Regions from separate parts of the Pseudoalteromonas sp. JC3 genome, predicted to be linked through region 2. Evidence: riboswitches for the same ligand, from Rfam matches in the RefSeq annotation. Region 2 holds a riboswitch; the other holds the start of a gene.
What was found. Region 2 has a riboswitch for cobalamin ahead of QSH61_RS14295 (ABC transporter ATP-binding protein). Riboswitches for the same ligand answer to the same signal wherever they lie in the genome.
Positions count from the first base shown of each region.

Region 1: linked by a shared signal. The riboswitch ahead of QSH61_RS16430 (TonB-dependent receptor domain-containing protein) and the one ahead of QSH61_RS14295 (ABC transporter ATP-binding protein) in region 2 are both predicted to bind cobalamin.

Region 1 covers NZ_CP127855.1:3,767,688-3,773,201, reverse strand. Annotated here, with positions in the region: gene QSH61_RS16445 (ketopantoate reductase family protein) at 40-942, opposite strand; gene QSH61_RS16440 (VanZ family protein) at 935-1,285, opposite strand; gene QSH61_RS16435 (YajQ family cyclic di-GMP-binding protein) at 1,438-1,920, shown strand; cobalamin riboswitch at 2,007-2,255, shown strand; gene QSH61_RS16430 (TonB-dependent receptor domain-containing protein) at 2,291-4,153, shown strand; gene QSH61_RS16425 (hypothetical protein) at 4,314-5,291, shown strand; gene msrA (peptide-methionine (S)-S-oxide reductase MsrA) at 5,333-5,514, opposite strand, start outside.
Region 2 covers NZ_CP127855.1:3,299,426-3,304,939, reverse strand. Annotated here, with positions in the region: gene QSH61_RS14310 (FAD:protein FMN transferase) at 1-780, shown strand, start outside; gene nqrM ((Na+)-NQR maturation NqrM) at 881-1,093, shown strand; gene QSH61_RS14300 (histidine phosphatase family protein) at 1,174-1,773, shown strand; cobalamin riboswitch at 1,792-1,919, shown strand; gene QSH61_RS14295 (ABC transporter ATP-binding protein) at 1,989-2,786, shown strand; gene QSH61_RS14290 (FecCD family ABC transporter permease) at 2,783-3,808, shown strand; gene cobT (nicotinate-nucleotide--dimethylbenzimidazole phosphoribosyltransferase) at 3,801-4,856, shown strand; gene QSH61_RS14280 (adenosylcobinamide-GDP ribazoletransferase) at 4,856-5,514, shown strand, end outside.

The sequences.
Region 1 (5,514 bases), 470 kb from region 2:
AGTTTTGTGGGAGGCGGTTTACCCGCCGAGAAGTTAAGTCTATTGTCGCGCTAGCTGCCAGCGCTTATTCACTTCCTCAAGTAACTGTTGATTAAACGGCACATCGATATTTTGCTTCGCTGCTAGCTCACAAATATACCCGCACATGGCGTCAATTTCTGTGCGTCTGTTATTCGCGATATCCTGATTCATTGAAGAGCGATTGTTTGCAGTTTGCGCCATTACGGTGTAAGCAAGCGTGACTAGCTCGCTAAGCGCTAAGTTCACGCCTGTACTTGTGGCCACAAGTTGTACTTCATTCATTAAATTAAGGATTTGGGCCGCGTATTTGGGCTGTCTTAGCTGACCATTTGCGACTTGTTCCAATGCACTTAACGGGTTAATGGCAATATTAACCGCCAGCTTTTTCCAAAGTGTTGGCATGATGTCAAACGTGGTTTGAGCATTGTCAAATGTGCTAAACAGTTGCGAGAATACGCGCTGGTAGTGGCATTCAGCTGGTAAATTTAACGGCCCAAACCAAGTTGCACCTTGTCCTGTATGATGCACAGTGTCTGCGACTTTATAGCCTGCGATGGATGTGCTTAAGAAGTAGGCTGATTGTGTTTTATCAAGCGCTGCTAACTCACCAGACCAATCTACCATGCCATTATGACTAAGGATTAGCGTTGCATTTTTTGAAAGTGTAGGGCGAAGCGCTCGGAGTGCTTCGATGACCTGATATGCTTTAACGGGAATGATTAGCGTATCTATACTGCTGGCAGGGAGTTCTGCAAGTGTTTTGGTGCTGCATGGGATGGTTTGTTGAATACTTGCTGTTTGATAGCGATAAGTCGCCGCGCGTTTATTTCGAGTGATCAGCGTAATTTGATGAGATTGACTAAGGTGCTGGGCGAGCAGTAATCCTATCGCCCCTTCACCTAAAATATGTATATTAGCCATGTTTTCTGTTGCGCCAACTTGCCCAAATATAAAATAGAACAAAATAACTGACCGCACCGGCTAAATCAGCGAAAAAATCAGCGGTAGATGCTTGGCGATACGGTAATGAATGTTGCATCCACTCAATTCCTGCACCATACAAGGACAGCAGTACTATGTGTGTCCATACTTTCACTTTAAAAGCATGGTGAGAGATAAACGCAAGCACAAAAAATACACCAAAATGCGCCACTTTATCGATATTTGGGAACAGCTTTGGAGACAAGCTAATTTCCTTTGCGAATAGCACCGTACATATAATTAAAGAGATAATCAAAAGAGCTTTATAAACGCGCCGTGTCACAATACATCCTACTTCTGTATGACTAAGCGAGCAGTATACCATCGAAAACTGTCCATTGGGTGAACATCCTAATACGCTGTTTAAAAACTTAAAGTAACTCAAATTAAGCATAAACTGCTATAATCGAGCCAAAATGACTTTAGGAGAGAAGCATGCCTTCATTTGATATTGTATCTGAAATTGATATGACAGAAGCAAAAAATACTGTAGACAACGCGGTTCGCGAGCTTGATACGCGGTTTGATTTTCGTGGCGTAGATGCATCAATCGAGCTTAACGGTGAAATGATCAACCTTAAAGCGGAAGCAGAACAGCAAGTTATGCAGTTGTTCGATATGTTAGTGGGTAAAGCGGCAAAGCGTGGCCTTGATGTGGCAAGCTTTGAGCTAAAAGACATTGAACGTTCAGGCAAATACGTATCGCGCAAGGTGGCGTTAAAACAAGGCATCGACAAAGAGATGGCGAAAAAACTGGTTAAGCTTATTAAAGACTCAAAAGTTAAAGTTCAAGCATCAATTCAAGGCGATACGGTGCGTGTAACGGGTAAAAAGCGTGACGATTTGCAAGAAACGATGCAATTGATTCGTACCGGTGAGCTTGGCCAACCATTTCAATTCAAAAACTTCCGCGACTAATTACGCTTTACTCCATTCCAAAAGTGCATAGATTGCACTTTTGGATTTCTAGACGTCCATTGACAATCATTCCGAAACCCAAGACAATAGCCTCGCATTTTCAAGGTGCTGTACACAACCTAGTGTGGTTGCTAAGTGTATAGATAATCGGGAAACTGGTGCGAACACAAGGGAACATCTAATTGCGTGAATCAATAATAAATTGAGTAAGACAGTTTATTACACGTGATTAGCTTGGATCGGTTCTATGCCAGCGCTGCCCCCGCAACGGTAGAGTGAACTGCTAATCTGCAGATTTACTGAGCCCGGAGACCGGCCTTGAAACAGTCACTTTGTGTTCTTGTACGGTGGGTACAAGTTAGGGGAAACCATGTTAAATAAAACTGCTCTAAGCGCGGCGATAGCGACGGCGCTCTCTTTTTCAGCATTTGCGGATCAAAATGTTGAACATATCACTGTTACTGCCAATAAATTTGAACAATCTCTAGAAAGCGCACTGTCTGCCATTACGGTTATAGGTCGCGCTGAAATTGAAAAAAGCAATGTTCAAGATGTCGTATCGCTACTCGATAATGTCGCTGGTATTCAAGCTGTTAGAAACGGTGGCTTTGGCCAAAGCGTGAGTTTATTCCTACGCGGTAATGACGCTAAGCATACGCTAGTGTTAATCGATGGGGTTCGAGTGACGGATGCAAACTCCGGTGACAATTCGCTCACTAATTTACCACTTAATAGCATCGAAAGAATTGAGATCATTCGTGGTGCCAAAGCTGCGATTTATGGTTCAGATGCCATTGCTGGCGTGATTAACATTATTAGTCGCGAAGGGAATAACAATACTATCGCGTTTACGACTGGGAGTAACAATTACTCCAAGACCGAAGCGACGGTAAATTACAAAAAAGACAAGTTTAGTATTGCAGCTAATGCGGGTTACACTCATACCGATGGCTATGATGTGATTGAGAAAGACCCTGAAGCTGCAATCACAAAAAACCATGACCGTGATGGATATTATAACGGTAATGCCGGTTTAAATGTGCAGTATGGTGATGAAGAAAGTGGCATTTTTAGCTTACGTTCACAGTACAGTGAAGGTGAGGGGGAGTATGACTCTTTTGGTAGTGATGCTTACCGTTTCCATAACTACACCAATAAGTTGGCGTGGAAAAGACGTACTGATAAGTTTAGCCAAAGTGCGTCATACAGCTTAGGTAAGGAACAAAATGTTCAAATCGGTAATAGTGCTGACGATAACGCTTATGTCACCAAACGCAGCCAATTTGAATATCAGTCGCAATATAGTTTAACTGAAGCTTTGATCTTCACGGGTAACTTTACCTTTCTAAATGAAGATGTTGGTGATTCTACCGCCTCTTTTTCAGAGCCTGAGCGTGATAATTTATCTTTAGCACTCGGTGGGTTTTACAACGATGAAAATTGGCTGGCAGAGGTTGTACTGAGAACGGATGATTATGATTTTCATGGTCGTGCAAACACCTACACGGTTGCTGTCGGCAAGCAACTCATGGATGGCCTAAGTGTTAAGTTGAATCATGGTACTGCCTTTAGAGCACCTTCTTTATCACAGGCGTTTGTGATTGATAGTCCTTACTATTTACCTAACCCAAATATTAAGCCAGAAGAAGCTACTAATAACGAAATTATTGTTACATGGAGCGGCGAGAACTTCCGTGTGGAAGCTGCGGTATACGATAACCGTATTACCGATAAAATCGTTTATCAGCAAAATGATAAATGGAAATACATCCCTTACAATGTTCAGCGCGCTGACTTTGAAGGTGCTGATCTTTCTGTTGAAATTGAAGACAACTTTGGTATCGAGCATACGGTAAATGTGAGCTATGTGAGTGCTAAAGACGCAGATACCGATAAGCAATTACAGCGCAGAGCGAGACGCACCTTAACTTATTCAGTCAGTAAAGAGTGGGAAAATGTCGACGCAACACTGACCTTAGTCCATAGAGGTAATCGCGACGATAAAGTATGGGGAGCTGAAGGTGCATATACAGTGACTTTACCGTCATATACGCTGTTTAACTTAGCTGCTAACTATACGTTTTTCGACGGATTCAAGTTAAATGGCCGTATTGAAAACTTAACCGATAAGCGTTATTTCAATGCCACAGCGGGCGAAGCAAAAGATGGCTCTTTACTGGGCTATAAGCCACTAGGTAGACAAGCCTACGTTGGTGTGAGCTACAGCTTCTAATACGTTAAAAGCTTTTCAATACCCAGAGTGATCCATCGTGAGTAATGGATCACTTTTCTTATTTATCATTTAGTTGCATTACATTTGTAACTGGTGTTCTGCCTTATGTGTGGTTGATAATAGATTTGATTTGTATTATTACTACCTTAAGGAAAAGAACATGAAGTCACTATTATTTGGGTTACTCACGCTTGGGATTGTCACATCAGCGCAAGCTTCGCTACCTGAAAACCAGCTTGAACCTCAATTTTCAACACAATCAATGGCGGGCGATTTCGCTTGGTTTAACGCGCCATCGCAAACCTGTAGTCGGATCCGCAGCATGATGTACTATCGTCACCCCGGCAACGATCACCTAACGCCTATATCTGTGCCTGTGATTTATACCGGTGGCGAGTGTTGGTCTACTGGCAGGACAACATCTAGCCAAGGTCCAAAGGAAATGTATACGCAGGTTTCAGATATTATTCATCAGCAATTTTCGAATGTGGAACATAACTACAAAGAGTTGACGACCGATATCGTCAACAATATTGCCGCACAATCTAGTTCAAATAAAGTGAGCCACACGACTAGCCTCTACGGCACTATGCATATGAAAATCGCAGGTAGAGTTGATGCGCAAAATAAAGTACCTGTGTTGATCGATGGTTTCGATTTGAAGTCTTACGCTAAGTTCCGTAAGAAGCAGCTTGGGATGAATATTTATATCCATGTCTATATTAACAACGAAAATGTCACCATCAAAGGTAAGTATGATGTACGTACCCAGCAGCTTGAGTTAGATCCTTTAATTTCTAGCTTTAAGCCTGTGGTGACGACAAAAGTAGAGCTGCCGTGGATCCTCGATTTGATAGATACCTTGACTCCGGGGATTTTTGACAAGCTTTATACTGAATTTAGCCGTATTGTGATTGATGTGTTTGAATTCTTAGGTGTGGATATGAGCGAAGATATTCCGCAGGTCATTAAACACAATGCCCAGTTAATCAATTCAGGTGTTGTTCCGCTTAAAGGCTTAGATACCTTAAGACCTGGTGATACTGCGAATTTAGAAATGGAAGTAACGCGTGGGCATTTGCGGATTAAAGATGGCCGCACTAGTTTTTATGTATTTGCTATACCTATGTTGCCGTAAGGCGTAAGCCGAACGCAATCTATTGCGTTCGGCACACAAGTTTAGTGCTTTAAATTTGCCGCAAAATAGCTTTCAAATTTTGCAATTTTAGGGGCAATCATCACACTGCAATAGCCTTGGTTTGGGTTTTCAGTGTAATAATCTTGGTGATAGTGCTCAGCAGGATAAAATTCAGGCGCTGGGCTAACTTCAGTCACTATTTTTTCACTTAACTGGCTTTGAA
Region 2 (5,514 bases):
ATTAACCAGTTTAACCGTTTAGCCGCAAATACCGTTATGCCTATCAGTGAAGACTTTCGCTTGGTAGTTGCTGAATCTATCCGCCTTGGAAAGTCGACCAAAACGCTTGATGTTACGATGGGACCGCTTATCGATTTGTGGGGATTTGGTCCTGACAAAAGACCAACAATGCGTCCGTCACAGGTCGAGTTAGACGATATGCGCACTCGTATCGGTGTTGATAAGCTTATTTTAAATGACCGTGGTCTTGCGAAAACAGTTACGGGGCTGGAATTATCATTTTCTGCAACCGCTAAAGGCTATGGCATAGATAAGGTGGCTGAGGTGATTGAGAGTCATGATATTCATGACTATATGGTAGAAATCGGTGGCGAGCTTCGCGTTTCTGGCAAGAAGCCGGATGGAGAGTGGCGTATTGCTATCGAGAAACCCGATGCGCCTGTTGGTCAACGCCAAATTCATCGCGTGATAGAGCCTGGCAAAAATGGCATTGCAACTTCAGGTGACTACCGTATTTTTTATGAAATGGATGGTGAAACCTTTACACACCTTATTGACCCTACAACGGGTCGCCCAGTTAAACATGAGCTGGTGTCGGTAACGGTACTACATCCATCTGCGATGACGGCTGATGGCCTAGCGACAGCATTGACTGTGATGGGCACGGAGCGTGCAAAGGCGTATGCCACTGAGCATCAACTCCCCGTGTATTTGATGTATAAAAGTCCTGAAGGGATCAAGAGTTACGCGAGTGAAGCATTTCAGCCGTACTTGAATTAAGCTGTACAACACCCCATAATTTAATTGTGAGTGACGCCATGAAAGCGTATAATTTGCGCGTCGTCACTCAATTCAATGTAGCAATAAAAGGGGCTAGATAATGTCTTTATTCCTCCTTACTTTCGGTTTACTTATGCTTATCGCTGTTGCGATGGCAGTAGGCGTTATCGTACAAAAGAAATCCATGGCCAGTAGTTGTGGTGGTTTGGGCTCAATGGGCATTGACAAAATTTGTGATTGCGACGATCCATGCGACAAACGCAAAAAGCGGTTAGCAAAAGAAGAGATGTGGAAAGAAAACCAGATCCTATAACCGTAGAATGGTATTAATTGAAAACGCAAGCTTAGCTTGCGTTTTTGCTTTTTGGGTAACAAATCTCAGGTTAAGTAAAAATGCAGCGGCAGCTATATTTTGTTCGTCATGGTGAAACGACCCTATCAGGCCATTTACTTGGAGTGACAGATCCCGAACTCAGTAGTACTGGTGCTCAGCAATTGCTGCAATCGTTAACGAGCCTAAGTGGCCTACAGGGTATTATTAGCTCTCCAAGGAAGCGCTGCCTGAATACAGCCACAGCCTTTGCAAAGCAGTATCAACTCCCCGTTGAGGTGGAGCCAAATCTCGCCGAATTTGATTTTGGATTATGGGATGGACAACCTTATGATACGCTTTGGCGAGAAACCCAATTTCCAAGTATTGGTGACTTTTGGCAAAACCCTTGGCTGCACACGCCTCCTGAGGGCGAGTCTATGTATGATTTTCATCATCGGGTCGCCACGTGGTGGCACAGTATTTTGGCGTCGCCAAGTGAAGAGTGTACCGCCGTCGTAGCGCATGCCGGAGTAATAAAAGCGCTTGTAGCACTTATTCTTGACCTATCGCCTGAGCTTACTGCATACCAATCGAAGATAGATATTCCTTATGCGGGTATAGTAAAAGTTGAGGTGTTTTACGACAGCAGCCAAACTGCTTGGCCAAAAGTTGTATTTTAGACGTCTAGACTTCATAATATTGCAAATTTCGTGATAGGCAGATATTGGGAATGAGGTGTGAGTCCTCAACTGTCCCCGCAACTGTAAGTGTATGAGTGTTACCTCTTGCATAAGTCAGATACCAAGGCCTATCTATATACTTAAGCGGGCAGACTTAAGTCAAAGTTGTCGCTTGTCTATAAGCTACTACTTTGCCGTGCCCAATCAGAGGTGCTATGGCAGTTACTCCACAGTTTCAAGTCGATAAACTTAGCGTGCAGCTTGGTGGTAAAGCCATCTTAAAGGCACTCAGCTTTGCTATTAATTCGGGTGAATTTATTGGTTTGCTCGGACCGAATGGTGCTGGAAAGTCGACTTTGCTGCGCACTTTATATCAATACACAGCGCCAAGTTCTGGGTCGCTACTTTTCAATGGTAAGCCGCTAGCTAGTTATGGACGTAAAGCCTACGCGAGACATGTTGCTGTGGTGCTACAAGAGATCCCCGCTGAGTTTACTCTGCCATTATTTGATATGGTATTGATGGGGCTAACACCGAACAAATCACTGCTCGCGACAACGACGGCTGCTGAAAAACAGGCAATCTTACATGCCATTGAGCAGGTTGGATTGAGCCATAAATTAGAGCAATGTTTTAGCTCCTTGTCTGGTGGGGAGAAGCAAAGGGCAATGATCGCACGTGCCATGGTGCAAGCGCCTCAAGTATTGATAATGGATGAGCCCACCAGCCATTTGGACATTAAATATCAAATCCAAATTATGGAGCTGGCCAAACAGCTTGGTGTTACTATCATTGCGTCTTTTCACGACTTAAATTTGGCTAGCGCCTTGTGCGACCGCTTATTAGTATTAAATAACGGTGAGCTTGTTGCAGATGGGTCGCCACTTGAAGTCATTACCGAAAGCCTATTAAGCCAAGTTTTTGGGGTATGTGCAGAGGTTTCTACTGTCCGTCATCCGCCAAATAACAGTGAGATCCCACATATACGCTTTCATTACGGGTATCAATTATGATTGCCGCAAAGCGGATCGCGTTGATATCGATACTGCTATTGGCCTTGTGCTGTTTTAGCATGCTGATGGCACTTAAGATCGGTGCGATTGATTTATCTTGGCATACGGTTATACAAGCGATTATTAATTTCGATCCCAGCGTACTTCAACAACGGGTGGTAGTTGAGCTTCGTCTGCCACGGACGTTACTGGCGATGAGTGCGGGAGCAGGACTGGCGATAGCGGGTCTTATTTTACAAACCGTGACGCGTAACCCTCTAGCTGATCCTTATTTATTTGGTATTTCTTCAGGTGCTTCATTCGGTGTGGTGGTGCTTATCGCGCTATTTGGTGCACAGTCTAGCCTAATGATGTCTGGGGCTGCATTTGTCGGAAGTTTGCTGTCTATCTTGCTGCTTTTATTTGTGGCAAAACGCAATGCACTACAGCAGGTAGAAACTATGCTCTTGGCGGGCGTCGCACTTTCTTTTCTGTTCAGTGCCTTTACTAGCTTGTTGCTCTATTGGAGTGACCCTCAAGCCATCAGTGCAATCTTGTTTTGGAATCTAGGCTCGTTTGCAAGGGCGAGCTGGCAATGGCTATGGCTTCCATGTTTGGTCGTGTTGCTGAGTTTTATCACGCTTTTAGTGATGCGTCGGCCGCTCAACGCCTTGTTACTCGGAGATGAGAGCGCCACCACGCTTGGCGTGAATGTAGGACGAGTGCGAATAGGTATGTTGTTATTGAGCTCCTTACTCACCGCAGTACTTGTGGCTGCGTGCGGCGGAGTCGGATTTGTAGGCTTGATGATCCCGCATATCGTACGCTTTTTTATCTCGCAAGCAAAGGTCATTGGGCTTGTGGCCACCGCGCTTTGCGGTTCGCTTTTGATGCTATGGGTGGATGTATTGTCGCGCACGCTTATCGATAATCAGGAACTTCCTGTGGGGGTGATCACCGCCGCCATTGGCAGCGTGTTCTTCTTAGCATTGCTTATTTTCAAAAATCGCCGCTCTGGAGGCGTCGGAGTTACCCATGGTTAAACCGTTAGATACTCGCTTAGACACGCTTATTCAACAGCGCATCGACTTAAAAACCAAACCGCTAGGTGCGCTAGGTAAGCTTGAAGCTTTAGCTGTGCAGCTAGTACAGATCTTCTCACAAGGGCAGACGCAATTAGACATAGAGCAGTTAGCAATAACACGCCCTGCAATGTTTGTTTTTGCGGGCGACCATGGTATTGCAAGCCAAGGGGTTTCTATTGCGCCAAGCGAAGTGACTGGGCAAATGGTTGCAAACTTTGTGCAGGGCGGTGCTGCGATCAACGTCTTTTGTCGACAACTTGGTTGGCAGTTAACCGTAGTAGACTGTGGCACGTTAGTGCCATGCGAGCCTGCGCCGAATTTGCGCTCACAGCGACTTGGCGATATTACTCATGCTTTCCATAAACAGTCCGCGATGAGCGAAATGCAGCTCAAGCAAGGACTTGAATATGGAGAGCAAGTGGTGATGCCCGCTATTGAAGCGGGTAGCAACGTGATTGCTTTTGGTGAAATGGGGATTGGCAATACCAGTTCCGCAGCTGCAATTTTAGCGGCGCTTAGCGGGGCGAGTGTGGAATTATGTGTGGGGCGTGGTACAGGCATTGACGATGAAACGCTTTGCAAAAAACGGGCACTTATCAAACAGGCTCTAGAATATCATCAAGATAAGCTTGCGACGCCAGAACAAATTTTGCAGCGCTTGGGTGGCTTTGAAATTGTGCAAATGGTTGGTGCTATGCTGGCGGTTGCTCGTGCACAAAAAGTGATTATAGTGGATGGCTTCATCTCCACCGCAGCGGCTATGTTGGCAAGTAGAATAGCACCGCATAGTAAGCAATATATGGTGTTTGCTCACGGCTCTATGGAGCAAGGTCATAAGTTAATGTTAGAGCAGTTAAACGCTGAGCCATTACTACATTTAAATATGCGCTTGGGTGAGGGAACGGGCGCCGCTCTAGCGCTTCCATTATTACAAGCTGCGCTAGGCTTTTTTTGCGAAATGGCAAGCTTTGCCGATGCCTATGTTACGCAAGTGGTAGACGCATAATGCAGTGGCAACAAGAGTGGCGACTGTTTAAGCTTGCCGTGGTGTTTTTAACGCGGGTGCCAATTCGTTTGGATCCTGCCCCTTCATCTGATGAACTTAACGAAGTGAGTGGTTACTTTGCTTTAGTTGGTTTATTTGTTGGTAGCTTCTCGGCCATACTTGGCTATGTTGCCAGTAGTGGTGTATCGCCAATGTTTGGTGCCGTTGTCGTACTGGCTGCGAGTATTTTACTTACCGGGGCTTTTCACGAAGATGGTCTTGCCGATGTTTTTGACGGTTTTGGCGGTGGCTGGAGCCGTGAACAAAAGCTTGAGATCATGAAAGATAGCCGTCTTGGTACATACGGTAGTTGTGCGCTGATATTGCTGTTATTGGCCAAATTTTCGCTTTTGACCATGCTCTTTAATGACTTTGCTGTGACACTCGCTGCACTTATTTTAGCCCATAGCCTAAGTCGTGCCTTTGCGGTGTCTTTAATCGGTGCGCTTAACTATGTACAGGCTGATGAGCTGAGCAAAGTTAAGCCGGTAGCGAAACATATATCGAGTGCTGCGGCGACCCGCCTTACGCTCACTACCATTGCGATTTTAATTTTCTGTTGGCCATGGCTTGCGCTTTCACTGTTCGACTTGTTGATGCTGTGTACTTGCTTGTTTGT